Regions from separate parts of the Allobosea sp. MMO-172 genome, predicted to be linked through region 2. Evidence: predicted binding sites of a transcription regulator. Region 2 holds the regulator's gene; the other holds the start of a gene.
What was found. Region 2 encodes LexA, which represses DNA repair genes until DNA is damaged. Its sites were predicted from a motif close to TGTTCNNNNTGTGTTCNG; they were not measured.
Positions count from the first base shown of each region.

Region 1: the regulator LexA is predicted to act here: its motif matches at 9,160-9,177, upstream of WFK61_RS10185 (ATP-dependent helicase).

Region 1 is NZ_JBBCUM010000005.1:228,530-243,300, reverse strand. Features, by position in the region: gene WFK61_RS10225 (AsmA family protein) at 1-1,336, opposite strand, end outside; gene WFK61_RS10220 (FAD-binding oxidoreductase) at 1,501-2,940, opposite strand; gene WFK61_RS10215 (thioesterase family protein) at 3,406-3,978, shown strand; gene WFK61_RS10210 (potassium channel family protein) at 3,991-4,788, opposite strand; gene WFK61_RS10205 (class I SAM-dependent methyltransferase) at 4,806-5,444, opposite strand; gene WFK61_RS10200 (BtaA family protein) at 5,483-6,706, opposite strand; gene msrB (peptide-methionine (R)-S-oxide reductase MsrB) at 6,934-7,365, shown strand; gene WFK61_RS10190 (acyl-CoA dehydrogenase family protein) at 7,427-9,076, opposite strand; gene WFK61_RS10185 (ATP-dependent helicase) at 9,192-11,561, shown strand; gene WFK61_RS10180 (GNAT family N-acetyltransferase) at 11,579-12,019, shown strand; gene WFK61_RS10175 (SDR family NAD(P)-dependent oxidoreductase) at 12,064-12,834, shown strand; gene WFK61_RS10170 (winged helix-turn-helix transcriptional regulator) at 12,852-13,247, opposite strand; gene WFK61_RS10165 (SDR family oxidoreductase) at 13,371-14,126, shown strand; gene WFK61_RS10160 (50S ribosomal protein L11 methyltransferase) at 14,197-14,771, shown strand, end outside.
Region 2 is NZ_JBBCUM010000024.1:3,881-18,651, forward strand. Features, by position in the region: gene hspQ (heat shock protein HspQ) at 1-277, shown strand, start outside; gene WFK61_RS24405 (invasion associated locus B family protein) at 401-1,195, opposite strand; gene WFK61_RS24410 (extracellular solute-binding protein) at 1,489-3,288, shown strand; gene WFK61_RS24415 (AMP-binding protein) at 3,298-4,332, shown strand; gene WFK61_RS24420 (hypothetical protein) at 4,404-4,715, shown strand; gene WFK61_RS24425 (ceramidase domain-containing protein) at 4,687-5,364, opposite strand; gene WFK61_RS24430 (YARHG domain-containing protein) at 5,487-5,768, shown strand; gene WFK61_RS24435 (ATP-binding protein) at 5,881-7,392, shown strand; gene WFK61_RS24440 (anthranilate synthase component II) at 7,492-8,109, shown strand; gene trpD (anthranilate phosphoribosyltransferase) at 8,125-9,138, shown strand; gene trpC (indole-3-glycerol phosphate synthase TrpC) at 9,146-9,952, shown strand; gene moaC (cyclic pyranopterin monophosphate synthase MoaC) at 9,949-10,431, shown strand; gene WFK61_RS24460 (molybdopterin molybdotransferase MoeA) at 10,489-11,700, shown strand; gene lexA (transcriptional repressor LexA) at 11,781-12,494, shown strand; gene WFK61_RS24470 (ComEC/Rec2 family competence protein) at 12,488-14,771, opposite strand, start outside.

The DNA.
Region 1 (14,771 bases), on a different contig from region 2:
TTTCGCCGGAGGCATCGAGGCGCAGGCCCGACGAGCCCGCCACCAGCAGGCGCTGGAAGCGGCCACCCGTGCCGCTCCAGGCGCCGACGATATCGGCGTCGATCCGCCCGAGCCGCGCGATGAAATCGGCCAGCGCCGGATCGAGCCCGGCCCGCGACAGCACCAGCCCGACGCGCCGCGCATCCTCCGCCTTGAGATTGAGCCGCCCCGAAGCCCCATTTCCATCGAGATTGCCGCTCGCGCCCAGTAGCGCCCCGGCCACGCGCACCGAAGCCGAAGCATCGCTCAAGCCGCCATCATGGAGATGCCCGCGCAGGGCGAGCGTCGAGAAATCCTCGCCGCGCCAGATCAGCTGGTCGAGATCGAGGCTTATGTCGAAGGCGCCCGGCAGACCCTGCAAGGCGCGCTCGAAACCTTGCCGCTCGGCCAGCGCCGTGGTCAGCGCATCGGCATCGAGCCGGCGTGCGCGCAATGCCAGCGAGCCCCTGCCGGTGCCGGGGAGATACTGCCCCTCGCCTTCCAGGCGCGCCGCGCCACCCGCGACGTCCAAAGCAAGCCCGGACAGGTCGAGCTGGCGGCTGCCGCCCTTGATCCGCCCGGCCAGCGCGACCGCGCCGCCCGGCGAGAGATTGAAGGCGCCGTCGAGTTCGGCACCGAAACCCTCGCCCCCCTTCGGGAAGAGCAGGGCACCGTCGAAGCCGAGCTGCAGCTCCTCGCCTGTGAGATAGGCTTTCGTCCTGAGCCGGCCGTCGGCCTCGATCTCACCGGTGGTCACGCGCAGCGATGCGCCCGCAACCTCGCCCTCAAAGCGCCACGGGCCGGCAAAGCTCACCGCCGACATCTCGGCCGCGATCGGCGAGAGCGTGACGGCCGGCTTGCCCGCCTCGCGCCAGATCAGGGTCGAGCGGCTGATCGTCAGGCGGTCGAGGCTCGCCCCGGCGGGAATACCCGTCCCGCTGCGCTCGGGCAGGCGGATGATGCCCGCCTCGTCCAGCGAGAGCGAGATCGCAGCGCCGTCGAGCCGCGCTTCCGAGAAGCGGAATTCGCCGCGCGCCAAGGCCGCCAGCGCCAGCTCCACGGTCGCGTGTTCGGCGCTGGCGGAGCTTGCCGTGCCGTCGCCCGGTCCGATCCGGACATCCTCCAGCGCAATGCGCGGCGAGGGCAGCAGGCGCAGGCCGATGGCGCCACCGATCCGCGTCTCGACGCCGAGCGCCTCGCTCAACCGCGTCTCGATCTGCGGGCGGTAGGCGCGCCAGTCGACGAAGCCGGGGCCGATCAGGGCCGCCAGCAGCGCCAGCACCAGCAGGCCGGCCAGAACTGTCAGACTCTCACGCAAATTCCGCTGCCTGCCCCTGTCGTCATGGTGAAGCGGCGCTGGCCTCGAACGTCATTGCGACCACAATGACGGCCGGTACCGGCGCCTCCCCCATCCTGCCCGCAAGTAGCGGCGAGATCACGACATTTCCGCGAACCCGGCAGGCAGCGCAAGCCGCAACGGCGTCACAGGGCGACGATTTTTCCCGGATTGAGGATGTTGCGCGGGTCGAGCGCGCGCTTCAGCGTGCGCATCACCGCGAGCGCCTCTGCCCCGTGCTCCTGCTCCAGATATTTCATCTTCTTCTGGCCGACGCCGTGCTCGCCGGTGCAGGTGCCGCCCATCGCGAGCGCGCGCTTCACCAGCCGGTCGATGAAGGCCTGCGCCCGCTCGACCTCGGCCTTGTCCGTGAGATCGACCAGCGGCTGCGTGTGGAAATTGCCGTCGCCGACATGGCCAGCGATCGGCGCGATCAGGCCGGAGGCGTCGATGTCGCGCTTGGTCTCCTCGACGCATTCCGCCAGCTGCGAGATCGGCACGCAGACATCGGTCGCGACCGAGTCGAAGCCGGGGCGCAGCGCCTTCGCCGCCCAATAGGCGTCATGGCGCGCCTGCCAGAGCTTAGAGCGATCCTCGGCCTTGGTCGCCCATTCGAACGGGCCGCCGCCGAACTCGGCCGCGATCTCGCCGAAGCGTTCGGACTGCTCCTTCACCCCGGCTTCCGTGCCGTGGAACTCGACGAAGAGCATCGTCGTCTCCGGCAGGCCGAGCTTGGCATGCAGGTTGACGCCGCGGATCATCACGTCGTCGAGCAGCTCGATGCGCGCGACCGGCAGGCCGGTCTGGATGGTCAGGATCGTCGCATCGCAGGCGGCCTTCACCGAGGGGAACGGGCAGACGCCGGCCGCGATCGCCTCCGGAATGCCGTGCAGCTTCAGCGTCACCTCGGTGATGATGCCGAGCGTGCCTTCCGAGCCGACGAGCAGGCGGGTGAGGTCGTAGCCGGCCGAGGTCTTGCGGGCCCGGGTCGAGGTCCTGACAATCGAGCCGTCGGCCATCACCGCGGTCAGCGCGAGGACATTGTCTTTCATCGTCCCATAGCGGACGGCATTGGTGCCGGAGGCGCGCGTCGCCGCCATGCCGCCGATCGAGGCATCCGCGCCGGGATCGATCGGGAACATCAGACCCTGGTCGCGCAGATGCTCGTTGAGCTCCTTGCGGGTGACGCCGGCCTCGACGACGACGTCGAGATCCTCGGCATGAACCGCGATGATCCGCTTCATCTGCGACATGTCGATTGAGACGCCGCCGAAGGCCGCATTCACATGCCCTTCCAGCGAAGTGCCTGTGCCGAAAGCGATAACCGGCACGCCATGGGCGGCGCAGAGCTTGACGATCTGCGAGACCTCTTCGGTGCTCTGCGGGAACACCACCGCATCCGGCGGCTGGTTCGGAATCCAGGTCAGCGTGTGGCCATGTTGCTGGCGCACGGCGAGGCTGGTGACCAGCCGGTTGCCGAAGCTGGCGGCGAGCGCCTGCGTCACCGCCGCGATCGCCTCCGGCGAGGGCGGCAGCACTGCGGCCTGGACAGGGCTGTCATGAAGAGCGGCGGCAGGCAGGCTCATTGTCAACATCCGGTTCTGGAGCTCAGAGGCTGGTAGGGACTATGGGATGGGTTTGACGCAGGCGATTTTGCGCGAATGCAAGGAGTTCGAGGACGCAAGCCTTGCGGCTTGCTACGAAGGACGACACGGCAGTCGCGCAAAAGCGCCGCGCCCTGCGGGTGAGGTGAAAACGCTGGAGCTGCAGCGTCGCATCGCTTGCCGATACGGACGTATCGGCTGCGCAATGCTCCTCCCATCTCCAGCGTTTTGACCTCATCAAAACCTTCCCATAGCCCCTAACAGCCTCTAGACTTCGAACAGATCGGTTTCGCAATTGGTTACGCTTCGACATGGTCCTGCCATACTGGCCGGTCCAAGATGCTGACGCCGCTTGCGAGCGATGCATACTAGATCATGCGACGGTCGAATGGGCAGCGGCAATAATGCCGCCGGGCCTTGAACGAGGCGCCTGTCAGGGAGGCGAACATGAAACACGATACACGCGCCCCGGCGCTGTTCTTCGCGCCCTTCGTCTCGTCGGCGATGCGGGTCGAGCCGCAATGGATCGACTATAACGGCCATCTCAACATGGCCTATTACCATGTGCTGTTCGACCGTGCGGTCGACGAGGTCTTCTCGCTGGTCGGCCTGACCCGCGACTATGTCGAGACCCGCCATGCCTCCACTTTCACGGCGGAGTGCCACATCCTCTACAAGCGCGAACTGACCGAGGGCGATCTCGTCCGCGTCACCGCGCAGCTCATCGCCTTCGACGACAAGCGCCTGCACTACTATCTGGAGATGCGGCACGCCAACGAGGGCTGGCTCGCTGCGACCAGCGAGAACCTGTCGCTGCATGTCGACATGGTCCATCGCAAGGTCACGCCCTTCCCGGCCGACATCCTCGCCAATATCGCCCTGATGAAGGCCGCGCACAGCATGATGCCGCTGCCGGCCACGATCGGCCGCATCATCGGCATGCCCCGGAAATCCGCGATCCGGGTCGACGAGACCGCCGAGGAGCGCGAGGTCGAGACGGCGACTGAAACCCGGCACTGACGTTCTGCCGCCTCAGGGATCGTCGTCCGGAATCTTCAGCTTGTGCCCGCAGGCCTTGCAATAGACCGCATCAGGCTCATGGCGCTGCAAGGCGCATTCGGGGCAGGGAAACAGCACCTTGTTCGGCCGGAACAGCGCCTGCGCCAGCCGCACGAACAGCGTGATCCCGACGATCATCACCACGATCGAGGTCAGCTTGCCGGTGACGCCTGGCAGCGTCACGTCGCCGAAGCCGGTCGTCGTCACCGTTGCGACCGTGAAATAGAGCGCCTGAACATAGCTCTCCAGCCCGCCCTCGTGCCGGAAGAAGAAGGTGTAGACGAAGCCCGTGACCACGAAGAGGAAGGTCGCGATATTGCTCAGCGCACGAACCACGTTCTCCCATTCGCGGAAGCGGGTTTCGCGAAACTGCGCCCAGACGATGCCCTTATGCGAGAGCGACCACAGCCGGAGGATGCGCAGGAAGCCGAAATTCTCCAGCCATTGCGGCGCAAGCAGCGTCAGCAGGATGAAGAGATCGAGCAGCATGGACGGCTGGCGCAGCAGCCTGAGCATGTTGGACGAGGCCAGCAGGCGCGCCGCGATCTCGGCGACCATGATCACCGCGACGGAATAGTCGATCCAGAGGAAAGCCGCGTTCTCCCTGAGCAAGGGCGTCAGGATGAAGAAGGCGATGATCAGCAGGTCGATGACCGTCGTCACGGCCTGGAAGCGCAAGGCGGCGGGCGAGCGGCCGTGATAGAGCTGGCGCAGCCGGTCGCGCAGGGCTTCGAAGCGGCTCTGGTCGGGCGGGGCGTCGGCGGCATCCATCGCCGACAGCATAGGCGCTAGACCAGCGCGCCGCTACGCCGCGTGGCCACCGCATGGACCGCATACCCGCGATAGGGCGCACTGACCCGACAATCGGCACCTGCCGCCTCGGCCATCCCTCGCACGACCTCGGGGAGCCCCTCGCGCGGCGTGACATGGAACAGCGCGAGCCAGCGCAGCAGCACTGCCTTGAATGGTGCCGGCAAGCCTGCCTGATCGCCGAAATCGACGATATGCAGCGAGCCACCGGGGCTAAGTCGGCGCAAGGCCTCAGTGACGACGCCCTGCCAGGGCGGGATCATCGAGAGCGCATAGGAGATCACGATCCGGTCGAAGCCGGCGCGGCCGAACAGCACTTGGGGATCGAAGCCCGTAGCATCGGCCTGCGCGAGCCGGATCCGGCCCTCAAGCCCAGCCTTCGCGACCGAGCCCTGCGCCGTCTGCAGCATTGCGCTCGAGACGTCGAGCCCGTGGCAGGCGCAATCCGGATAGCGCTGCGCGATGCGGATCAGGTTGCGCCCGGTGCCGCAGCCGATCTCCAGCACGCTCCCGCCCTTCGGTGGCTGCAATCCGTCGATGAGCTGATCGCGGCCGAGCAGATAGAATTTCCGGCTGGCATCGTAGATATGGCGCTGGTGCCGGTAGATCCGGTCCATCAGCCCGGCAGCCGAGCCGCCCGCAGCCTCGGCCGCGCTCACTGCGCCGGCCCCTTCAGCTCATAGAGGTGGAAACCGCCATAGATCGCCGAGCGATCCTGCCGGCAGAGCTCGCGGCTCTTATCTTCCGCGTAGTGCCACTGGTCGAGGATCGCGGCCGGCACCCTCCCGGGCAGCAGGCGCTCGTCGGCGGCGGTGCGGAAGATCACCCGCGCGCCCGGCCGGGCCGTCCGCGTGATCTGCGACCACAAGGCCGTGAGATCGGCGTCGTTCATCCAGTCCTGAGCGTCGAGCAGCACATAGGCGTCGCAGCTCTCGGCCGGCTGATCTTCGAGGAAGGCCGTGACCGCACTCTGGCGATAGGAAACCTTTGGAGCCCGCTCCTTCACCGCCGCGAAATGCTGCTTCTGGAGATAGGGCGGGAAGGCCGCATCCGGCCCTTCGCCATAGCGCCGGCCGAAGGCCTGCTGGGCGAAATAATTGTCCTTCAGGTCGAAATCACAGGCGAGACGCTCCAGCCGGAGCTTCAACGCCCCCAGGATGCCGTCCTCGCCATCGGCGGCCAGCGCCTTGTATTGCGCCGGCGGGATGCCGAGCCCGTAGAGCGAGGCGGGCTGCCGCACGAGCCAGCGCACCAGCTTGCGCTCGAAAACCGGCGCGAGATGCCTGTCATAGAGCGCCCGCTGCTCGGCCAGATCGCGCGCCGCCAGCATCGCCTTGGGATTGCCGCCGAGCAGCCGCGCCAGCACATGCCCGGTGCCGATGAAGCGGCCGAGCAGGCCATAGCGATGGAACCCCCGAGCGAAGAGGTTGATCCGGCGCCGGCCGTTCAGTCCCCGCCCCTCCCAGTACCCGCGCGAGACGGCATCGAGATGATCAGCGATCTCGCGATCGTAGAGCGCGACATTGGCGCTCTCATTGGCCCGGCCGAAGAAGCGCAGGAAATCGTCCTGGTTGTCCATCCGCGCCAGCGCCGCGAGCTTGAGCCGACCTAGCGCGATATGGGTGGCGTTGAGATCGACCGCGCTGACCCGGATCGGCGCGGCCGTCAGATAGGAGAGGATGTTGCAGGAGCCGGAGGCGATCGCCACGACATGGTCGCCGGCCTTGAGCTCAAGCGCCGCCATGTCGACGACCGGGTCCTCCCAGATCTGCGGATAGACCAACCCCGAGAAGGCGCGGGCGAACAGCCATTCCAGCAGGCCGGCCTTGGAGAGCGTCTTGCTGCGCCGGACGGCCTGTCCCAGGCCTGAGCTCGTCATGCGGCGGGCCGCGCGTGCCGTTTGCGTCGCCTGTTCGGTCACCGGTTTTCCTCCCTTTGCGGGTGGCCGGGCTGCTAGAGGAGTCGCGTGACGGTCCGGTGACGATGCCACGGCATCGTGAAACGACCGGAGATCGGCGGGGCTGAAATTCCGCGCGCGAAGCCCCATATTGGCGACACGAAAGCCGATGAGGCGCTCCCGCCAGGAAGGAGATCGCGATGGGTCTGATGAGCATGTTCGGGGCCGAGAAGAAGCAGGAGGAGAGCTTCCCCTTCCAGCTCACCGACGCCGAGTGGCGCGCACGCCTGACGCCTGAGCAGTACCGCATCCTGCGCGGCCACGGCACCGAGCGGGCGGGCTCCTGCGCGCTGAATTTCGAGAAGCGCGCCGGCATCTTCTCCTGCGCCGGCTGCGATCAGAAGCTGTTCAAGTCCGGCAAGAAATTCGAGAGCGGCACCGGCTGGCCGAGCTTCGACCAGCCGCTGGAAGGTGCGGTCGGCACCACCGAGGACCGCAGCTACGGCATGCTCCGCGTCGAGGTTCACTGCGCCAATTGCGGCGGCCATCTCGGCCACGTCTTCCCGGACGGCCCGCCGCCCACCGGCCTGCGCTACTGCATCAATGGCGAGGCGATGAATTTCGAGCCGGAAGCGGCTTGAGTCGCGCTTTCGTCATTCCGGGGCGCCGCGCAGCGGCGGACCCCGGAATGACGGAAGTGCTCTACGAAACAGCCGGCACCGCCCGTCGCGCCAGCGCGGCAGCATCCACCGACGGTGGCAAATCGCCGAACTGTCCCGCCCAGCCATCGCCCAGCCGCGTCGCAATGAACGCATCCGCCACGGCAACCGGCGCGAAGCGCAGCAGCAGCGAGCCCTGGAGCAGCAGCGCCAGCTTCTCTGTCAAACGCCGCGCCTGCCCCTCGTTGCGCATCATCTCGGGCAACTCGCCCTCCAGCCGCTTCAGAGCCGCATCATAGCGCCGGTCCGCCCCGGCAGCCGCCGTCAGCTCCGCCCGCAGCACGTCAACCGCCCCCTCCTCGCGCGCCAGCGAGCGCAGCACGTCGAGGCAGATGACGTTGCCCGATCCCTCCCAGATCGCGTTGAGCGGCGCCTCCCTGTAGAGCCGCGCCATCGGGTTCTCCTCGATGAAGCCGTTGCCGCCGTGGCATTCCAGCGCCTCGGTGACGACGGCCGGCGCCCGCCGCGTGATCCAGTATTTTGCGATCGGCGCACCGACACGCGCCAACAGCCGCTCACTTTCGGACGCCTCCTGCCGGTCGAGCGCCGCGAACAGTCGGAACGCCAGCCAGGCCGCCGCCTCCGCTTCGATCGCGATATCGGCGAGGACATTCTGCATGATCGGCTGGTCGATCAGCGCCTTCTGGAAAGCGCGGCGATGATGCGCATGATGCGCCGCGAGCGACACCGCCATCCGCATCAGCCCGGAAGATGCCGCCGCGATATCGAGCCGCGAATTGTGGTTCATCGACAGCCCCGTGCGGATGCCCCGGCCCGGCTCACCGATGAGATGGCCGATGGCTCCCCTGAATTCGACTTCCGAGGATGCGTTCGAACGGTTGCCGACCTTGTCCTTCAAGCGCTGGATCGCAACGCCGTTGCGCGCGCCGTCCGGCAGCCAGCCCGGCACGACGAAGCAGGAAATGCCTTCCCCGGTACGCGCCAGCGTCAGGAACACGTCGGAATGCGGCACCGAGAAGAACCATTTCCGCCCGTGCACCGAGAAGGTGCCGTCGTGATTATCCTCCGCGGAAGTCTGGGTCTGGCGCAGGTCGGAGCCGCCTTGCGTCTCCGTCATCGCCGTGCCGACGGTCGCGCCCGCCTTGAGATGCGCGGGCCCCTGTCGCGGATCGTAGCGGTTGGAGGTGACGAGCGAGCCCCATCGCTCCCACAACGCCGCATCCTGCCTCAGCACCGGCACGGCGGCATAGGTCATGCTGATCGGGCAGCAGATGCCGCTCTCCGCGCCGTACCAGAGATATTGCAGGGCGGCCCGCGCGACCTGCGCGCCGGGCTCGGGCCGGTTCCAGGCGAGCGCATGTGTCTCCTGCCCGATGGCGAGGCCCATGAGTTCATGCCAGGCAGGATGGAAGGCGATCTCGTCGATGCGGTTGCCGAAGCGGTCGAAGGCCTTCAGCTCGGGCGCATGGCGATTGGCGAGATAAGCCAGCTCCTGCACTCGCGCCGAGCCGACCGTCCGCCCCGCCTCGTGCAGCCGCTCGCGCGCCCAGTCGGCACCGAAAGTCGAGACGACCTCCGGCAGCACCGGATCGGCGGCGAAGGCGTCGTAGCCGGCCAGCACCGGCACCTGATTGGTGACCTCCCAGCGCTCTGCTCCGCCCTGTCCGGTCATTGCTGCCACCTCCCTGTGGAACGGGATATAAAATGATCGCTCCGGCAGGGCGCAATCCTGACAGCGACGCCCTATATTCGCCGGAGAACGAATCACGCACGAGCAGCGCACACCCTTGTCCGACGCAGACCCCTTTTCCGCTCCCTCGCCCCGCCCCGGCGGCCTCGCCGCGCGCGCTGCCGCGCAGCCGGCGGCCGGTTATCTCGCGGGGCTGAACCCGGAGCAGCGCCAGGCGGTCGAGGCGACGGAAGGCCCGGTTCTGGTGCTCGCGGGCGCCGGCACCGGCAAGACCCGCGTACTGACCACCCGCATCGGCCACCTGATCTCGACCAGCCGCGCCTACCCTTCCCAGATCCTCGCGGTGACCTTCACCAACAAGGCGGCGCGCGAGATGAAGGAGCGCGTCGCCCATCTCGTCGGCCCCGTCGCCGAGGGCATGCCCTGGCTCGGCACCTTCCACTCGATCTCGGCCAAGCTCCTGCGCCGCCACGCCGAACTGCTCGACCTGCGCAGCGACTTCACCATCCTCGATACCGACGACCAGATCCGCCTGATGAAGCAGGTGATCCAGGCCGAGAACATCGACGAGAAGCGCTGGCCCGGCCGCATGCTGGCGGGCTTCATCGACAGCTGGAAGAACCGCGGCCTTGCGCCCAAGGATGTGCCGCATGGCGAGGCCGCCGTCTTCGCTAATGGCAAGGGCGGCAAGCTCTACGCCGCCTATCAGGAGCGCTTGACGGCGCTGAACGCCGTCGATTTCGGCGATCTCTTGCTGCACTGCCTGACGCTGTTTCGCGACTATCCGGACGTGCTCCAGACCTATCACGACCGCTTCCGCTACATCCTCGTCGACGAGTATCAGGACACCAACACGGCGCAGTATCTCTGGCTGCGCCTGCTGGCGCAGGGCCGCCGCAACATCTGCTGCGTCGGCGACGACGACCAGTCGATCTATGGCTGGCGCGGCGCCGAGGTCGACAACATCCTGCGCTTCGAGCACGATTTTCCGGGCGCGACCGTGATCCGGCTGGAGCGCAACTATCGCTCGACCGGCCATATCCTCGCCACCGCCTCCAAGCTGATCGCCCGCAACGAGGGCCGCCTCGGCAAGACACTGCGCACCGAGGATGCGCTCGGCGAGAAAGTCACCATCACCGGCGCCTGGGACAGCCAGGAGGAAGCACGCCTGATCTCGGACGAGATCGAGGCGATGCAGGCCAAGAAATACAACCTCGCCGAGGTCGCGGTGCTCGTGCGCATCTCCGCCCAGATGCGCGAGATCGAAGAGCGCTTCGTCCAGGCCGGCGTGCCCTATCGCGTCATCGGTGGCCCGCGCTTCTACGAGCGCGCCGAAATCCGCGATGCGCTCGCCTATCTGCGCTGCGTCGTCTCGCCGACCGACGATCTCGCCTTCGAGCGCATCGTCAACGTGCCCAAGCGGGGCTTGGGCGACGCGACCGTCCAGCTCCTGCACAACCACGCCCGCGCCACCGGCTTCTCGCTGATGCAGTCGGCCCGCGCCGCGGTCGAGAGCGACGAGTTGAAGCCCAAGGCCCGTACGGCCCTGCGCGAACTGGTCGACGCCTTCGGCCGCTGGTCGAAACGCGCCGAGCACATGCCGCAGGGCGAGCTCGCCGAGCTGGTGCTGGAAGAATCCGGCTATACTGAGATGTGGAAGAAGGACCGCTCGGCCGATGCCGCCGGACGGCTCGAGAACCTCAAGGAACTGGTCCGCTCGCTCGACGAATTCCCCGATCTGCCGGCCTTCCTCGAACACGTCTCGCTGGTGATGGACGTCGCCGATGGCGAGGCCGAGGCCCGCGTCTCGATCATGACGCTGCACGCCGCCAAGGGGCTGGAATTCGACACGGTCTTCCTGCCCGGCTGGGAGGAAGGGCTCTTCCCGAACCAGCGCGCCCTCGACGAGAGCGGCCGCGCCGGTCTTGAGGAGGAGCGCCGCCTCGCCCATGTCGGCCTCACCCGCGCCCGCAAGAAACTGAAGCTCTATTTCGCCTCGAACCGCCGCATTCACGGCCTCTGGCAGACCAGCCTGCCCTCCCGCTTCATCGACGAACTGCCGGAGGAGCATGTCGAGGTCGAGCAGGCCCCGACCAGCTATTCGCAAGGCGGCTACGGCGCCTCGCGCTTCGACCGGATGGAGAGCTTCGGCTCGACCTACAACACGCCGGGCTGGCAGCGCGCGCAGGAGAACCGGGCGAAGAACAGCGGCTTCTCCGAAAGCGGCCGCGGCTTCGGTCAGGGCAACTTCGGCGGCTCCTCCCGCCAGCGCGGCCCGCTGCTGATCGAGGGCGAACTGACGGCAAAATCCTCAGGCGAATCCGCCTATGGCGAGGGCGCCCGCGTCTTCCACGTCAAGTTCGGCCCTGGCTCTGTGGCGAGCGTAGACGGCAACAAGCTGACGGTCGATTTCGACAAGGCCGGGCGGAAGATGGTGCTGGACTCGTTCGTGCAGAAGGCCGGCTGAGCCAACGAACACTACTCTTGAGCAGACGACCGACCATGCCTCCCGAGATCACCCTCACCGACGCCGAAGACGACGCTTTTCGCAAGCTGCTCGGCGAAGGCCTGAAAGACTATAACGACGCCGCGATCGGCCGGCACGATCGGCAGGAACTGCAGATTCGCATCACCGATCCCGAGACGGGCAAGCCGATCGGCGGACTCGCGGGCCGCACCTCGCTCGGGCTGCTCTTCATCGACACCGTCTACTTGCCGAAGAGCCTGCGTGGCACCGGCATCGGCAGCCGCATCCTCGCCATGGCCGAGGAGGAAGGGCGCCGGCGCGGCTGCAGCAAGGCCGTGCTCTTCACCATCAGTTTCCAGGCGCCGGAGTTCTACAAGAAGCTCGGCTGGCAGGTCTTCGGCGAGATCGCCCCGAAGCCGCCCGGCGCGACCCGGATCTACCTGACCAAGGACCTCTGAGCGCTCTGGCGCCGTCCAAGCGGCCGTCGGGCCGAAAAGGTAACATGACGATGCAGACAGAAGGTCTTGCAGGTCGACGGGCCGTGATCACCGGCGCCGGGCGTGGACTAGGCGCGGCACTTGCCATTGCGCTGGCCGAGGCTGGAAGCAGCGTCGTGCTCTGCGGCCGCAATCCAGCCGGGCTGTCGGATACTGCCGCGATCATTCGCGAACGAACCGGTCGCGAGCCTCGCCTCGTCACGCTCGATCTCGCCGATGCCGCCAAGGTCGAAACCGCCGGCCGAAAGCTCGCCGACAGCGAGGATATCGACATCCTCATCAACAATGGCGCGATGTGGCTGGAGGGGCGCGAAACCGCCTATTCCGCCGAAGAGGTACTCGGCGTCGTCAACGCGGCGGTTTCCGGCACCTTCCTACTGACACAGGCATTGCTGCCGGCGATGCGGCGTTCGAGCTGTCCGGACATCGTCACCATTGGTTCGATCAGCGGGCTGCCCAATGCCGCTCTGCAAAGCGTCTCCGTCCCCTTCTATGCCGCCAAGCACGCGCAGGCTGCGCTCGCCGACGGCTTTCGTCAGATGCTCGCGGGATCGCCGATCCGCTCGATCGCGGTGCATCCGCCTTATCTCGACGACATGCTGCCGGGCGACGCCGAATGGCAGGCGAACACAGAGCGCAGCAAGGGCAACCGTGGCAGCAATCGCGATGTCGTCGAAGCCGTCATCTTCGCGCTGACGCGGCCGCGTCACCTGACCTTGGCGATCACGCTCGATGCCGATGACGGCGGGCAGTTCCCCCAATCGTCTCGTGGTTGAGCGCGGCCGCCGAGCCGCTACCCCTCTTCCCGCTCGCGAAACGCCTTCCGCGCGGCCGAAACCTCGGCGTAATAGGTTTCGGCCCAGGTCCAGACCCCGCAGAAGGCGGCGCTGAGCTCGCGGCCCAGTTCGGTCAGCGTGTAATCGACATGCGGCGGGATCACCGGATGGACCGTGCGAGTGACCAGCCCGTCGCGCTCCATCTCGCGTAGCGTCTTGGTCAGCATCTTCTGGCTGATGCCGCCGACGATGCGGCCGACTTCCGTGAAGCGCAGCGTCCCGTGCTCCTCCAGTGCTTCCAGCACCAGCATCGTCCATTTATCGGCGACCTGCGCGATCACCTGCCGCACCAGAGATTCTACCGCCGGGCTGACCGGTGGGATCGCTTCGCTGCGCTGATGCATCGCCGCCATGGCGGTCCGGATCGCCTGCATCCGACACTCTCCTTTTGGTGCGTATGGCACTTCTGGGCGCCTTCTTTCCATTGAAGAGTATGGGCGCCATCTCGTCTCGTGCAACCACGAGAGGGCTTTGCCATGAAGATTTCCGGAAACACCATCCTCATCACCGGCGGCGGCTCCGGCATCGGCCGGGCCCTTGCCGAGGCGCTGCACGCCAAGGGCAACAAGGTCGTGATCGCCGGCCGCCGCGAAGCCGTGCTCGATGCGGTCACCGCGGCCAATCCCGGCATGGAATCGATGCTGCTCGACATCCAGGACGAGGCCGATATCGCGGCCTTCGCCCGGCAGGCCGCCGCGCGCTTTCCGCAGCTCAATGCCGTCATCAACAATGCCGGCATCATGAAGCCTGAGAACGTGCCGGCCGCGGACAACCTGGCCATCGCCGAGGAGACGATCGCGACCAACCTGCTCGGGCCGATCCGCCTGACGACCGCACTGCTGCCGCATCTCCTGAAGCAGCCGCAGGCCACTGTCCTGACCGTCTCGTCAGGGCTCGCCTTCGTGCCGCTGGCGGCGACCCCGACCTACTCCGCGACCAAGGCCGCGATCCATTCCTGGTCGATCGGCCTGCGCGAGCAGCTGAAAAACACGTCAGTCGAGGTCATCGAGATCGCCCCGCCCTATGTGCAGACAGAACTGCTCGGGCCGCATCAGGCGGTCGATCCGGCTGCGATGCCGCTCGCCGATTTCACCAACGAGGTGATGACGATCCTCGAAACCCAGCCCGAGGCCACCGAGGTCATCGTCGAGCGCTGCAAGCCGCTGCGCTTCGCCGAGGCGACCGGCAGCTTTGCGCAGGTCTTTGCTGGGCTCAACGCGCAGCACGGCTGACACCGGCTTTCGTCATGGTCGGGGCAAACCCGACCATGACAACCCCGCCGCGCACTGCTAAGGCCAGCGCATGCGCGAAGGCCTCCTGCCAGCGACGGTCGCGACCGTCCTCGAACTCTCCACCTCGGGCGAACAGGCCCGGGCCCTCACCGAATTGCTCGGCGAGATCTTCGATCCCACCGAGACGGCGATTTCCGCCTTCGAGGTCGAGGACGGCATCACCACGCTCTCGATGAACATCCCGTGGAAGGTCGAGATCTATTTCGCCAACCCGCCGGACGAGGAAGCGGTGCGCGATCTGCTGCGTCCGATCGTCGGCGAACTCGTGGACAACACGCCCTTCACCACCGTCAACACCAAGGACTGGGTCGCCAACAGCCTGGACGGCCTGAAGCCGGTCCGCGCCGGCCGCGTTCTCGTCCACGGCGCGCATGACCGTCACGTCGTCCGCACCAACGATGTCGCGATCGAGATCGAGGCCGCGCTCGCTTTCGGCACCGGCCATCATGGCACGACCGCCGGCTGCCTGCTCGCGCTCGATGCCGAACTGAAGAAGCGCCGCCCGCGCCACGGCATCGATATCGGCACCGGCACCGGTATTCTGGGCTTAGCTCTCGCCAAGCAGATCAAGCGGAAGGTCGTCGC
Region 2 (14,771 bases):
CTACCCGTTCCGCGGCGTGATCTTCGACGTCGACCCGGTCTTCTCGAACACCGAGGAGTGGTGGATGGCGATTCCGGAAGCAATGCGCCCGTCGAAGGACCAGCCCTTCTATCATCTCTTCGCCGAGAACGAGGAGGCGGAATACGTCGCCTATGTCTCCGAGCAGAACCTCGTCGACGACGATTCCGGCGAGCCCGTGCGCCATCCCCGCGCCAAGGAATTCTTCCGGCGTGACCGCAAGGGCCGCTACAAGCTCGACCGTGGCGAACTGAATTGAATCTCACCGGCCGATGAGCCGCCGCTCGGCGAGGAGTTCCTCGTCAGCAACACGCGTGACCAAAGAAAAAGGCCGGCCCCGCGAGGGACCGGCCTTTTCTGTTTCAGGCGATAGCGCCGCCGATCAGGGCTTCGGCGCGGTCGCGGGCGCGGCAGGCGCAGCGCCGGGGGCCGGGGCAGCGGCGCCCGGAGCGGCGGCACCGCCGGCGCCGAGGCGCTGGCGCAGTTCTTCCTGGCGCTTGGCGAGCTCGTCCTGGAGCTGCTTCTGCTGGTCCTCGAGCACCTTCGGGTCGATGGCGGCGCCGTCGAAGCCCTTGGCGAAATCGGCGAGCGGGATCGTGAACGTCAACTCGCGGGCGCCCTGGTTCTGGACGCTGACATTCAGGTTGGTGCCCTTCTTCATCGCATTGATGAAGTCGTCCTTGACCTGCGCCTCGGCGAAGCAGCCGTTCGGGAAGCAGATGGCGTAGCGGCCGCCGGTGGGCTGGGCGTTGTCGACGCCGAAGCGGATGCCGGGCTGCAGCAGCAGGCCGAGCGGCATCAGGAAGCGCACGATCTTGTTGGCGTCGCCCTTCACGTCATAGATCGCGACGGCCAGAACCGGCTGCCCCTGATCCGAGACGAAGTCGCGGGTGGTGTAGCAGATTTCCTTGTTGGCGCCCTGGTCCTTGCCGCAGACCTTGGTCCAGCTCGTCTGCGAAGGCTCGGGCTTGACCTGAACGACGGTCGGGCCGGAAGCCGCGGCGGCGCCGGGCTGGGCCGGAGCGGCAGGCTGGGCCGGCGCCGGAGCAGCCGGACGGGCCGGCGTCGCCGGGCGCTGCGCCGGAGCCTGGGCGAAGCCAGCGACGGGCGCAAAGCCGATGGCCGTGCTGAGCACGAGGCCGAGCGCACGAGATGACAGGCGATACGAAGCGGACATTCCTTGTCTTTCCTTATCAAGCGAATTCGGGATCACGACTTCGCAAGCCGCGCGCGTCACCGCTGATGGCCCAATCGCATGGGGCGCAGGCCATCGCAAGCCGTGCACATCAAGGCTGATTGAGGCGTTTGAATGACACCCTGCCCTCGCCTTTAGCGAGTTCGCACCGAGGATTCCAGCCCGAATAGCTGCGTGACCCTGCTGCTCCCATGCTATTCTTATGGAGGGAATCAGGTCGTACGATGGAATTTCTTCGATTGCCCCAGGCGGTGAGCCGTCGCGGGGTCAACCTCTTGCTGGCTTTGGCCCCGTTCGCCGTCCTGGCGCGCGGCCGTTCGGCGCTGGCCGATTCGGCCCCCTTGCGGCACGCCATTGCGATGCACGGCCAGCCGGCGCTGCCGCCCGGCTTCGCGCATCTGCCCTATGCCGACCCCAGGGCGCCCCGGGGCGGCCGCATCGTGCTCGGCATCCAGGGCACCTTCGACAGCCTCAATCCGCTCGTCGTGCTCGGTGTCGCGCCCGATGCGGTGCCGAAATACGTCCAGCAGAGCCTGCTCTATCGCTCGGCCGACGAGCCCTTCACGGCCTACGGCCTGCTCGCCTCCGGCGTTTCGCTCGATGCCGACCGCAAGCAGCTCGCCTTCGAGATCGACGAACGCGCCCGCTTCTCGGACGGCAAGCCGGTCACGGCCGAGGACGTGATCTTCACCTTCGAGATGCTGAAGGCCAAGGGCAAGCCGTTCCATCGCTCCAGCCTCGGCCGGGTGACCAAGGCCACGGCGCCCTCGCCCCGGCGTGTCGAGTTCGAGCTCGGCGACGGTTCAAACCGGGAGTTGCCGCTGGTGATCGGCGCGATGCCGATCTTCGCGAAGCACGCGACCAATGCCGAAACCTTCGGCGAAACCAGCTTCAAGCCGGCGCTCGGCTCCGGCCCCTATGCCGTCGAGGAGGTCCGCCCAGGCGAATCGCTGGTGCTGAGGCGGCGCAAGGATTTCTGGGCCGAGGACCATGCCCTCACGCGCGGGCTCTATAATGCCGACGAGATCCGCTACGACTTCTATCGGGATTCGAACGCGCTGTTCGAGGCGTTCAAGGCAGGCCTCTACGATGTCCGCATCGAGGGCGACCCGACGCGCTGGATGACCGGCTACGACGTGCCCGCCGTGCATGACGGGCGCATCCGGCAGGAAACCCTGCATTTCGACACGCCCAAGGGCATGACCGGCCTCGTCTTCAACACGCGCCGGCCGATCTTCGCCGATATCCGGACGCGCGAGGCGCTGGGACTCCTGTTCGATTTCGAATGGGTCAACCGCAACCTGTTCCATGGCGTCTATCGCCGGGCCGGCAGTTTCTTCTCCGATTCGGAGCTTTCGGCGCTCGGCATCCCCGCCGACGGCCGCGAGAAGGCCCTGCTCGCCAGCTTTCCGGGTGCCGTGCGCGAGGACATCCTCGCCGGCAGCTGGCGCGCCTCGGAGACCGACGGCTCGGGCCGCGACCGCGAGCAGGCGCGCAAGGCGCTCGACCTGTTGAAGGCTGCCGGCTTCACGCTTCAGAACGGCGTGCTGCGCAACGCCAAGGGCGAACCCTTCGCCTTCGAGATCACCGTCACCAGCCGGCCGCAGGAGCGGCTCGCGCTCAACTATGCCCAGTCGCTCGCCCGGCTCGGCATCACGGTCTCGGTGCGCCTGATCGACGACGTGCAGTACTGGCGGCGCCTGTCGACCTTCGATTTCGACATGATCCAGTGGACTTGGCCGGCCTCGGCCTCGCCCGGCAACGAGCAGATCGGCCGCTGGGGCTCGGCCAATGCCGCCCGCAACGGCTCGCTGAACTATGCCGGCGTGAAATCGCCCGCCGTGGACGCCGTCCTGCAGGCCCTGCTCGGCGCCCGCGAGCGCGAGGATTTCGTCGCGGCAGTGCGCACCCTCGACCGCCTGCTGATTTCCGGCTTCTACGTCGTGCCGCTCTATTACCTGCCCGACACCTGGATCGCCTTCGCGCGCGGCGTCGTGCTGGCGGGGCGGCAGCCGGCCTATTTCCTCTCCAACGAGCTGCTGGCCCGCCTCCCGGCGGCAGCGCCGGCGAACTAGGATCTGTCGATGCGGGCAGAACAGGACGAAGCCTCAGCCTTGCTCGACGGTCTCGATCTCGACACCCTGCTCGCAGCCCTGACCCGCAATCGCGGCTATGACGCGGCCTTGCGCGATCCGCCGGGCCGGCGCGGCTGGAGCGACGTCACGCCGGGCTCGGTCAATTTCCTCGATCTCGACGAGCGCATCGACCGGCTGGCCCGGCTGCTCGCGATCAACAAGGGCACGCCAGGCGCGAGCGTCGCGATCCTGGCGCCGCTGGGGCCGGAGGCGATCGTCTCGATCCTGGCCAGCCTGCGCGCGGGCCTGTCGCCCCTGATGTTGCCGTTGCACGGCAACGAGCTTGAGCTGCTCCGGCTGATCGAGGCTTCCGGCGCGGTGATGGCGCTCGGCGTCAGCCGGGTCGGGCCGCTGCGGCCCTTGCTCATGTTGCGCAATCTCGCGATGCGCGCCTTCGGCACGCGCTTCGTCGGCGGCTTCGGGCCGGACGTTCCGGACGGCGTCGCCCCGCTCGACATGCTGATGGCGAACCCGACGCTGCATCCCCTGCCGCAGCTCACTGAGCGGCCCGTGCTGCAGATCGCCGACGGCGTGTCGCTGCAGGGGCCGATCGCGCTGCCGGAGCGGGAGCTGCTCGGCAAGGCGCTCGACATCTCGCGGGCGCTGAAGCCGACCGTCTCCTCGCGCATCGTAACGACGCTGGTCGGCGGCGACCTCGCCGCGCTGGCGAGCGGGCCGGGCGTGGCGATGCTGAGCGGGCTCGAACTCCTGCCGCTCGGCCTGTTCAATCTCGGCGATCTCCAAGCCTGCATCGAGGGCGGGCGCAACGTCCATCTGGTGCTGCCCGGCACGATGGAGCCGGCGCTGGCGCATTCGCGGCTAGCCGGACATCCGGCGCTGGCGAGCCTCGTCTTCGTGCATCGCGCGAGCGACGCCCGCAGCCTGCCCGCGATCGACCGGCCGGACGTCGCGATCGTCGATATCGAGGCCCATTCGGCCGGCGACATCACCGTCGGCAAGCGGCAGGGACCTTCGATTGCCTGACAACGCCGGACCGGGAACTCCACAGGCCGACTCGCGTTGATCCGCGGGGCGTCTTCCTTGGAGTGCCGGCCATGCTTGCCGCCAGCCTCGTGCTTCTGTCTCTCTCCGCCAACCCGATCGCCAACGGCGTCGTCGCAATCGCGGATTCGCCGCCGCGCTTCGACATCGCCGCCTCGTGCCGCGATGTCGGCAAGTCCGGCATCGATATCGGCCGGCCGGCCAGCGCCTGCCGGGACGACGAGGAACGGGCCCGCGATACGCTGACTGCACGCTGGGCCCAGTTCCAGCCGGCCGCCCGCACGACCTGTGTCGAGGGGGCGACCTTCGGCGGGCCGCCGAGCTATGTCGAAGTGCTCACCTGCCTTGAGATGAAGAAGCCGTGACGGCCGGCCCTTCGCCGGTCACGGCCGCGCGCAGCAGCAGATAAAGCACCGACGCGTTGAGCAGGTGCCAAAGCCAGTGCGTCCCGAGCGGCAAGCTGCCGCACAGCGCGCCGTCGATGCTGCGCATCCTCAGGGAAACGGCGAAAGCCCCAGCCGCAAGCGCCAATAGCCGGCGCTGATCGCACAGCACCGGGGTTCGCGCCATCGCGAGCGCCATGCCGATCAGCCCGAGCAGGAAGGCCGCATAGCCGGCCGAACCTGCCATTCCGGCGGGCAGGACTGCGCGCCCGGCAGCCGACAACCCCAGCGCCAAAACGAAGAAGGCGAGCGTTCCGACAGCCGTGACCACGCCGCTCAACCCAAGAAAGCGCCTCAGCGCGAAAGCGAAATAGCCGAAGGCAAAGAGCTGGATCGGCACGACATCGGCCAGCAGCGTCCAGCGATTCGGGGTGGTGTGGAACAGGAACGAGCCGATGCCGATGGCAAAGACCAGTCCGATCAGGACGAGCGTGACCGCGTCCCTCCCGCCTTGCCGGCGCCACAGCCAGAACGCTGCAAGGGCCGCGACGAGGAAGGCGCCATTGGTCACCGCATTCAGGGGCTCGGCCCAGAAGCTGCCATCGATCCGCTCGCAATAGCCGAACTGCATCGCCTCGCCCGTCGTATTACGCCAGCGAAGCCGCCCGTTGCGACGGCCTCATGTCAGGCCCAGCGTGTTGCCTTCGCAAGCCCGCTCCGCAAAGCTCGCGCCTCGCCAGCAGGAGATATCCCATGCGCAGCCTCTGCCTCCCAATTCTCGCGGCAACCCTGCTTGCCGGCGGTATCGCGAGTCCGGCCTTCGCCAATCCCCAGGCCTGCGCCGATCTCTGGACCGCGCGCAACGAGATCTACAAGGCGCAGGGCTATTGCTTCCGTACGCAGCGCGCGATCGCGGCCTTCGGCAATGCCGGCTGCCAGTACGACAATATCGAGGATGTGCCGCTCTCGGCCAATGACCGCCGCGCGGTTGCCGATATCGTCCGGCAGGAGCGGAATCTGCGCTGCCCGCGCTGAGGTGCATTGCCTGTGGAAGGCAGGGCAGCCCTGCGTCCAGCGAGGGGAAGGCCGTGCTAGAAGCGCCGGCCGCAAGTCCGCTCCCGACCCAACACGACGATTCAGCGCCCGCATGACCACCGCAATCGAGATGGGAACGACAAGGACCGGCGAGCCCGGTCTGATCGATCTCGCCGAATTGCTGGCGACGCGCCTGCTCGTGCAGGGCAATTCCGGCTCGGGCAAATCGCATCTGCTGCGCCGTCTGCTGGAGCAGAGCGCGCCTCTGGTACAGCAGGCGATCATCGACCCGGAAGGCGATTTCGTCTCGCTGGCCGACCAGTTCGGCCATGTCGTGGTCGATGCCGAATGCGGCGAGGCCGAGTTGCAGCGCGTGGCGCTGCGCGTGCGCCAGCACCGCGTCTCGGTCGTGCTGAACCTCGAGAACCTCGAAGCCGACGAGCAGTTGCGCGCCACCGCCGCCTTCCTCGGCGGGCTCTTCGACGTCGACCGCTCGCTCTGGTTCCCGATGCTGATCGTGGTCGACGAAGCCCAGCTCTTCGCGCCGGTGATGGCGGGCGAGGCCTCCGACGAGGCGCGCCGGCTTTCCTTGGGCGCCATGACCAACCTGATGTGCCGTGGCCGCAAGCGCGGCCTTGCCGGCGTCATCGCGACCCAGCGCCTCGCCAAGCTCGCCAAGAACGTCGCGGCGGAAGCCTCGAACTTCCTGATGGGCCGCACCTTCCTCGATATCGACATGCAGCGCGCCGCCGATCTGCTCGGCATGGACCGGCGCCAGGCCGAGATGTTCCGCGATCTCGAACGCGGCCAGTTCGTCGCGCTCGGCCCCGCCCTGTCGAAGCGCCCGCTGCCGATCCGGATCGGCACGGTCTCCTCGGTCGATCGCGGCAGCGCGCCGGGGCTGATGCCCTTGCCGGAACAGGCACCGGAAGAGGCCGGCAAGCTGATCTTCACCCCCGGCGAGGACGAGCCGCTGCCCATCGCCCGCCCGGTGCGCCCGGCACCGCGCCCGCGCCCCGATCCGACCGAGGTGCTGCGCCGGATCGAGAACTACCGCCCTGCTCCGCAGCCGGAGCCGGAACCCGAGATCGAGCTGGAGCCGGCCGAGCGCGAGGCGATCATGGTCGAGATCCTCCGCGAATTGATGGGCGATCCCGAGGCCCGTTCGCGCCAGGTCGCGGTGCTCTACCAGGATTTCACCGTGCGCTGCCGGATGCGCCGGCTCGGCCGCACGCATCTGAGCCTGGAGGAGTTCCGTCGCAGGCTCGCAGTGGCGCGCGCCGGGGTCAGCGACAGCGTCGCGACGAGCGAGGGCTGGCAGGCGGCCGTCGCGGCTTCCGGCACGCTGCCGGAAGACCTGCAGGGGCTCTTCCTCTACATCGCCCGCACCGCGATCGAGGGCCGGCCCTGCCCCAGCGATGCCGAGCTCGCCGAGGTCTATGGCAGCGCCTCGCCGAGCCGGGCGCGGCGCGTGCTCAGCTATATCGAGGAGCGCGGGCTGATCGTCTGCCATGTCGATTTCCGCGGCCAGCGCACGCTCGCCCTGCCGACGCTCGGTGTCGAGACCGCGCCGGGACTGGCCCAGCCGCGCACGGCAGGCATGCCGCGCAGCGCGCGGGGATGACCGGCAGGCCGCGGCGCGGCGCCTTCAATCGCCCGCTCCAAACTTGACCACCCCGCCCCCGAACGTGCATGACCTCAAGCCGCATTCACGGGTTCGGCCATGCGCGTTCTGTTGATCGACAACTACGACAGCTTCACCTGGAACCTGGTCCATCTCATCGGTGGGCTGGGCGCCGAGGTCGATGTCTGGCGTAACGACGCGCTCACCGTCGACGAGGCGCTGGCCGGCGATCACGACGCGATCGTGCTCTCGCCCGGCCCCTGCACGCCCAACGAAGCCGGAATCTGCCTCGACCTCATCCGCGAAGGCGCGGGCAGGAAGCCGATCTTCGGCGTCTGCCTCGGCCTGCAGGCGATGGGCCAGGCCTTCGGCGGGCAGGTCGTGCGCGCGCCCCTGCCGATGCATGGCAAGGTCTCGCCAATCCGCCACAAGGCGCGCGGCCTGTTCCGCGGCATCAACGGCCAGCTGCAAGCGACGCGCTATCACTCGCTCGTGGTCGAGCGCGCCTCCTGCCCGGATGTCTTCGACATCGAGGCGGAGAGCGATGACGGCCTGATCATGGCGCTCTCGCACCGGGAACTGCCGGTCCACGGCGTCCAGTTCCATCCGGAGAGCATCGCCTCCGAGCATGGCGCGACGATCCTGCGGAACTTCCTCGACCTCGCGGAGCGATGGCAGAGCGAACGCGAAGCCTCCGCCCTGACCCCTTCAGCCTGATTCCGCAGAGTTCCCATGGACGATTTCAAACCCTTCATCGCCAAGGTCGCGACCGGCGCGACGCTCTCCCGCGAGGAAGCGCGCGACGCCTTCGACACCATCCTTTCGGGCGGGGTGACCAACGCGCAGTCGGCCGCCTTCCTGATGGCGCTGCGCGTGCGCGGCGAGACGATCGACGAGATCGCCGGCGCAGCCGGCGCCATGCGCGGCAAGATGCTGCCGGTGAAGGCGCCGCCCGAGGCGATCGACATCGTCGGCACCGGCGGCGATTCCTCCGGCTCCTACAATGTCTCGACGCTGGCCTCGATCATCACCGCGGCCTGCGGCGTGCCGGTCGCCAAGCATGGCAACCGCGCCGCCTCCTCACGCTCCGGCGCGGCGGACGTGCTGACCGCGCTCGGCGTCAAGGTCGGGCTCGATCCGGCCGCGACCGAGCATTGCATCCGCGAGGCCGGCGTCGGCTTCATGTTCGCGCCGACGCATCACGCCTCGATGCGCCATGTCGCGCCGGTACGCACCGAACTCGGCACGCGCACGATCTTCAACCTGCTCGGCCCGCTCTCCAACCCGGCCGGCGCCAAGCGCCAGCTCATCGGCGCCTTCTCCGAGACCTGGCTGGAGCCGATGGTCAAGGTGCTCGCCTCCTTCGGCTCGACCCGCGTCTGGGCCGTGCATGGCTCCGACGGGCTCGACGAGATCACCACGACGGGCCCGACCCGCGTCGTCTCGCTGGAGAACGGCAAGATCGAGAGCTTCTCGATCAGCCCGGCCGATGTCGGCCTCGAACCGGCCAAGCCCGAGGTTCTGCGCGGTGGCACGCCTGAAGAGAACGCGGCGGCGCTGAATGCCGTGCTCGCTGGCGACAAGACCGGCTTCCGCGACATCGCCGCCTTCAATGCGGCCGCAGCGCTGCTCGTCGCCGGCAAGGCCAAGGACCTGAAGGACGGCTTCGCCCAGGCGACGGCAGCCCTCGATTCCGGCAAGGCCCGGGCGACGCTTGCCGCGCTCGTCAAAGCCTCGAACGCGTGAGGCCGGCATGACCGATATCCTCGCGAAGATCGAAGCCTACAAGCGCCGGGAGATCGCGGCGGCGAAAGCCGCGGTTCCGCAGGCCGAGGTCGAACGCCGCGCCCGCGCAGCCGCCAAGCCGCGCGGCTTTGCCGATGCGCTGGCGGGCAAGCTCGCTCAAGGCAAGCCCGCTCTGATCGCCGAGATCAAGAAGGCGAGCCCGTCCAAGGGGCTGATCCGCGCCGATTTCGACCCACCTTCGCTCGCCCGCGCCTATGCGGCCGGCGGCGCGGCCTGCCTCTCGGTGCTGACCGACGCGCCCTCCTTCCAGGGCCAGCCGGAATTCCTGACCGCAGCGCGCGAGGCCGCCGGCCTGCCGGCGCTCCGCAAGGATTTTCTCTATGAGCCCTATCAGGTCTACGAGGCCCGCTCCTGGGGCGCCGACTGCATCCTGATCATCATGGCCGGCGTCGACGACGCCACCGCAAGCGCCCTGAACGAGACCGCGCGCGAGCTCGGCATGGACGTGCTCGTCGAGGTCCATGACGATGCCGAGCTCGACCGGGCGCTGAAGCTCGAAAGCCGCCTGCTCGGCATCAACAACCGCGACCTGCGCAGCTTCAATGTCGATCTCGCCGTGACCGAGCGGCTGGCCCCGCGCGTGCCTGCCGACCGCATCGTCATCAGCGAGAGCGGCATCTTCACACATGAAGACATCGCCCGGCTCAACCGGATCGGCGTGAACACCTTCCTCGTCGGCGAGAGCCTGATGCGGCAGGCCGACGTCACCGCCGCGACGCAGGCGCTGCTCACCGGCAAGGCCGTCGCGGCGTGAGCCGGCTCAGCCATCTCGACGCGCAAGGCCAGGCGCATATGGTCGATGTCGGCGGCAAGGCCGAGACGACCCGCATGGCGATCGCCGAAGGCCAGGTCGTCATGGCACCGGAGACGATCGCGATCGTGCGCGACGGCAACGCCAAGAAGGGCGACGTGCTCGGCACCGCGCGCCTCGCCGGCATCATGGCGGCGAAGCGCACGCATGAGCTGATCCCGCTCTGCCACCCGCTGTTGCTCAGCAAGATCGCCGTCGATCTTGAGATCGACGAGGCCCTGCCGGGCGTGCGCGTGCGCGCCGAGGTCAGAATGAAGGGCCAGACCGGCGTCGAGATGGAGGCGCTCACCGCCGTCTCCGTCGCCTGCCTGACGGTCTACGACATGGTCAAGGCCGTCGACCGGGCGATGCGGATCGAGAATATCCGTCTGCTGCACAAATCCGGCGGCCAGTCCGGCGACTACGAGGCTAAAGTTGGTTAGAGGAGTGAGCACGATGGCGTCCGAAAACCGGTTCCCACTTTTCGGCATCGTGCTCTGATGGCGCTCACTCCGGTCCCCGTCGCGCGCAAGGCGCTGCTCGACAGCATTCCGGGGCCGACGGGAGCGGAAACCCTGCCGCTGGCGCAATGCGCCTGGCGGGTGCTCGCCGGCGAGGTCAAGGCGCTCAGGACCCAGCCGCCCTTCGCCAATTCTGCCATGGACGGCTACGCCGTGCGCGGCGACGAGATGGCGGAAGGCGTCTCGCTCTCGGTCATCGGCGAATCCGCCGCCGGCCGGGCCTATGAGGGTGCCGTCGGGCCGGGACAGGCCGTGCGCATCTTCACGGGCGCGCCGATGCCTGACGGAGCCGACACCATCCTGATGCAGGAAGACGCTGACGGCGTCGGCAGCCCGGTCATCCGCGTCCGCATCCCGCCGGCCAAGGGCAAGTTCCTTCGCGCCGCCGGGCTCGATTTCCACGCGGGCGACGTCCTGCTTTCGGCCGGCCGCGTGCTCGACAGCGCGGCGCTCGGGCTTGCCGCCGCGATGGGACATCCGGCCCTGCCGGTCAGGCGCAAGCCGCGGGTCGCGATCCTCGCCACCGGCGACGAATTGGTGGCGCCGGGCGAACCGGTCGGGCGCGACCAGATCGTCGCCTCGAACTCGTTCTCGCTCGCGGCGCTTGTCGAGAAGGCCGGCGGCACCGTGCTCGATCTCGGCATCGCGCGCGACGACCATGCCGATCTGGCCAGCAAGATCGCAAGGGCGAGCGAGGCCGATGCCGATGTGCTGATCACGCTCGGCGGCGCCTCCGTCGGCGCGCATGACCTCGTTCAGGAGGCGCTGACGCGCGCCGGCATGACCCTCGGCTTCTGGAAGATCGCGATGCGGCCGGGCAAGCCGATGATGACCGGCCGGCTCGGCCGGATGGTCGTGGTCGGGCTGCCGGGCAACCCGGTCTCCTCGATCGTCTGCGGCCATCTCTTCGTGCTGCCCTTGATCGAGGCGCTGCTCGGCATCGCCGATGCCGATCGCGACCGCAGCATCCCCGCCATCCTCGGCCGCGACATGCCCGGCAATGACGAGCGCGAGGACTATCTGCGCTCGGAGTTGATTCTGACTCCGGAAGGCTGGGTCGCAACGCCCTTCGACCGGCAGGATTCCTCGATGCTCGGCACGCTGGCGCGCGCGCAAGCCCTCACGATCCGCCCGGCCCATGCCGCGCCGGCCAGGAAGGGCGACCCCTGCCATATCCTGCCCTTGCGGTAGCAGCTTGCGGAACACAAGCAGAACGCGTATGGTGTTCGTGCTTTGTTTCGAATCTGCGCTTTGAGGGGCTGGCGGCGACCATGCTGACACGCAAGCAACACGAACTCCTGCGCTTCATCCAGGAACGCTTGCGCGAAAGTGGCGTGCCCCCTTCCTTCGACGAGATGAAGGACGCGCTCGACCTGCGCTCGAAATCCGGCATCCACCGCCTGATCATGGCGCTGGAGGAGCGCGGCTTCATCCGCCGCCTGCCGAACCGCGCCCGCGCGCTCGAAGTCATCAAGATGCCGGACGGGCTCGGCGCGCCGCAGCCGCGGCCCCGCTTCAGCCCCGCCGTCGTGCAGGGTGGTCTCGGCGCGCAGCCGAGCGTCGCCAAGCCTCGCCCCGCTGCCATCGAGGACGACAGCCGGCATTCCATCGCCATTCCGGTCATGGGGCGGATCGCGGCAGGCACGCCGATCTCGGCGATCCAGAGCCGCAGCCACACGGTCTCGCTGCCGCCGGACATGCTCGGCTCGGGCGAGCATTACGCGCTGGAAGTACGCGGCGATTCGATGGTCGAGGCCGGCATTCTCGACGGCGACACGGTCGTCATCCGCAGGCAGGACACCGCCAATACCGGCGACATCGTCGTGGCGCTGATCGACGACGAGGAAGCGACGCTGAAGCGCCTGCGCAAGCGCGGCTCCTCGATTGCGCTCGAAGCGGCGAACCCGGCTTACGAGACCCGCGTGCTCGGCCCCGACCGGGTCAAGATCCAGGGCCGCCTCGTCAATCTGATGCGGCGTTACTGAAGGCGCTCGACATCCGCATCGGCTTCGCTCTCGATCGCTGACGCGGGTTGTACCGTCGCAGGCTGACCGGCCGACCGGTTTGCAACCTCAACCGGACGAGGCTCACGCCGGCGACTCCAGGGGCGATCGGCGGCGCTTGGTTCCGAGGTTCGACTGCTCCACCCTGCCGTCGTCCGGTAGAGCGAGGTCGCACCGTCGCGCGTGAGCGCCATGCGCTCGACCAGCCTGGCCTTGCAGGCTCCGCTCCAGGGGATGGCGGTGACGACGAGGTCGGCGCGCAGGCAATCCTCGATGATGGCAAGGCGCTCGCGCGTATAGGAGACCGTGCGCTTGTCGGCTGTCTGCGCCACGCAGGCCAGGCGGTCGCAGGCGATGCCGTTGCGCAGCGTAGGATCGTCCGGCGAGCGGTTGTCGCCATCGGCCGCAAGCCATTGCTGCAGGACGAAGCGGCTGGGCTTGCCCGCGATCGCGAGGCGTCCGTCCGGCCCGCGCACCGCCAGCCCGGAGCCGTCGCGCTCGATCAGGATTTCCGGCCGCTCCGGCTTGCCGGCTATCGCCACGCCGAGGATGAGCGGCACGGCGGCCAGCCAGCGCCAGCCCGTGGTCCAGAGCGTCAGCCAGAGCAGCGCCATCGCGAAGCAGGCCAGCACGGCCGGGCCGAAGGCTGCGATCGTCACGGTGGAATGGTCGATGGTCGCAACCCAATGCGCCACCCTGAGCACGACATCGGAGGCGAGCCCCATCAAGGCCCAGGCCGGCCAGTCCAGTCCGAACGGGTAGGCCAGCACGCCGAACACCGCCGCCGGCATCACGAAGAGCGAGACGAAGGGCAGCGCCATCGCGTTGCCGAGCAGGCCGAAGGGGTTGAAGGTCTGGAAATGATAGGCGCCGAAGGGTGCGGTCGCGGCCGTCGCCAGCATGGTGGTGACGAGGATGCCGAGCGCCACCGTCCAGATCGGCCCGAGCGGCCAGGGCAAGGCCGGCGGCGGCTCGCTGCGGTCTCTTCTCTCCCAGCGCTCGGCGAAGGCGATCAGCGCCGCGACCGCACCGAAGGACATCTGGAAGCTTGGGCCGAGCAGCGCCTCCGGCTCGCGCAGCAGCACGATCATGGCGGCGAGCGCGAGGTTGCGCATGCTCAGCGCCGCGCGATCGACGAGGATCGCGCCGAGCATAACCAGCGTCATGATCAGCGAGCGTTCGGTCGCGACATCACTGCCCGAGAAGATGCAATAGGCGGTCGCGCCGACCATGGCCGCGATCGCGGCGAGCTTCTTGACCGGCCAGTGCAGCGCCACCGTCTGCGACAGGGCGAGCAGCGCGCGCACCAGCCAGAAGATCGTGCCGGCCGCCAGCACCATATGCAGGCCGGAGATCGAGACGATGTGGTAGATGCCGGCGGCGCGCAGGTCGTTATTGGTCGCTTCCGTGATCAGGCCGCGCTTGCCGGTGACCAGCGCGGCGGCAACCGCCCCGCCCTGCCCGCCTCCGACTTCGGCGATGCGTTTGGTCAGGGCATTGCGGGCGCGGTCGATCATCACGTCGACCGCGAGGCGCGTCGGCATCGGGTAAGGCGCCGGCGCCAGCGCGATCTTGCCGGAAACGCTGCCGACGGCACCGATTCCGCGGAAGAAGGCGTCGCGGCCGAAATCATAGCCGCCCGCCCGCGCCGGCCCCGGAGGCGGCAGCAGGCGCGCGGTCGCGACGATATGGTCTCCGGCTGCGACCGAGCCCTGCCGGATATTGACGCGGACCCGTTTCGGTCGCTGGTCCAGCGGCACATTAGCGAGATCGGTCACCAGCACGACGAGTCGCGCGCCGCTATCGCGGGCTTCGACGCTCTCGACGAAGCCCGTCAATTTGCCGATGCGCGGCCGTTCCAGCATCGGCGCCGCGATATCGGCCGTGCGCCAGACGCCGGCGGCGAAGCCCAGGAAGCCAGCCGCTATCGCGAGGCAGACCATCGATGCCGCAGGACGAAAGCGCAGCATGAAGGCCGCCGCGCCGCTCAGCGCTAGTCCGAGCAGCGGAGCCCATAATGCCGGCTCACGATCAGCCGCGAAGTAGAGCAGGATGCCGACGCCCATGGCGATCGGCAGCCAGAGGAAGGGCCGGCGCCGTTCGGCCTCCAGCGTGAATCCCTGCTGCAAACGGAGCCGGAGCTGTCCAAGCAAGGGGCGCAGGCTCGCCAACGGCGGTGCGGAAGCGCCGGGCCAAGCCGGCAAGGCATCGGCGCGCGCGCCGCGCCGGCCGCTCTGCTCTCCCTGCCCCGGCGGCGCC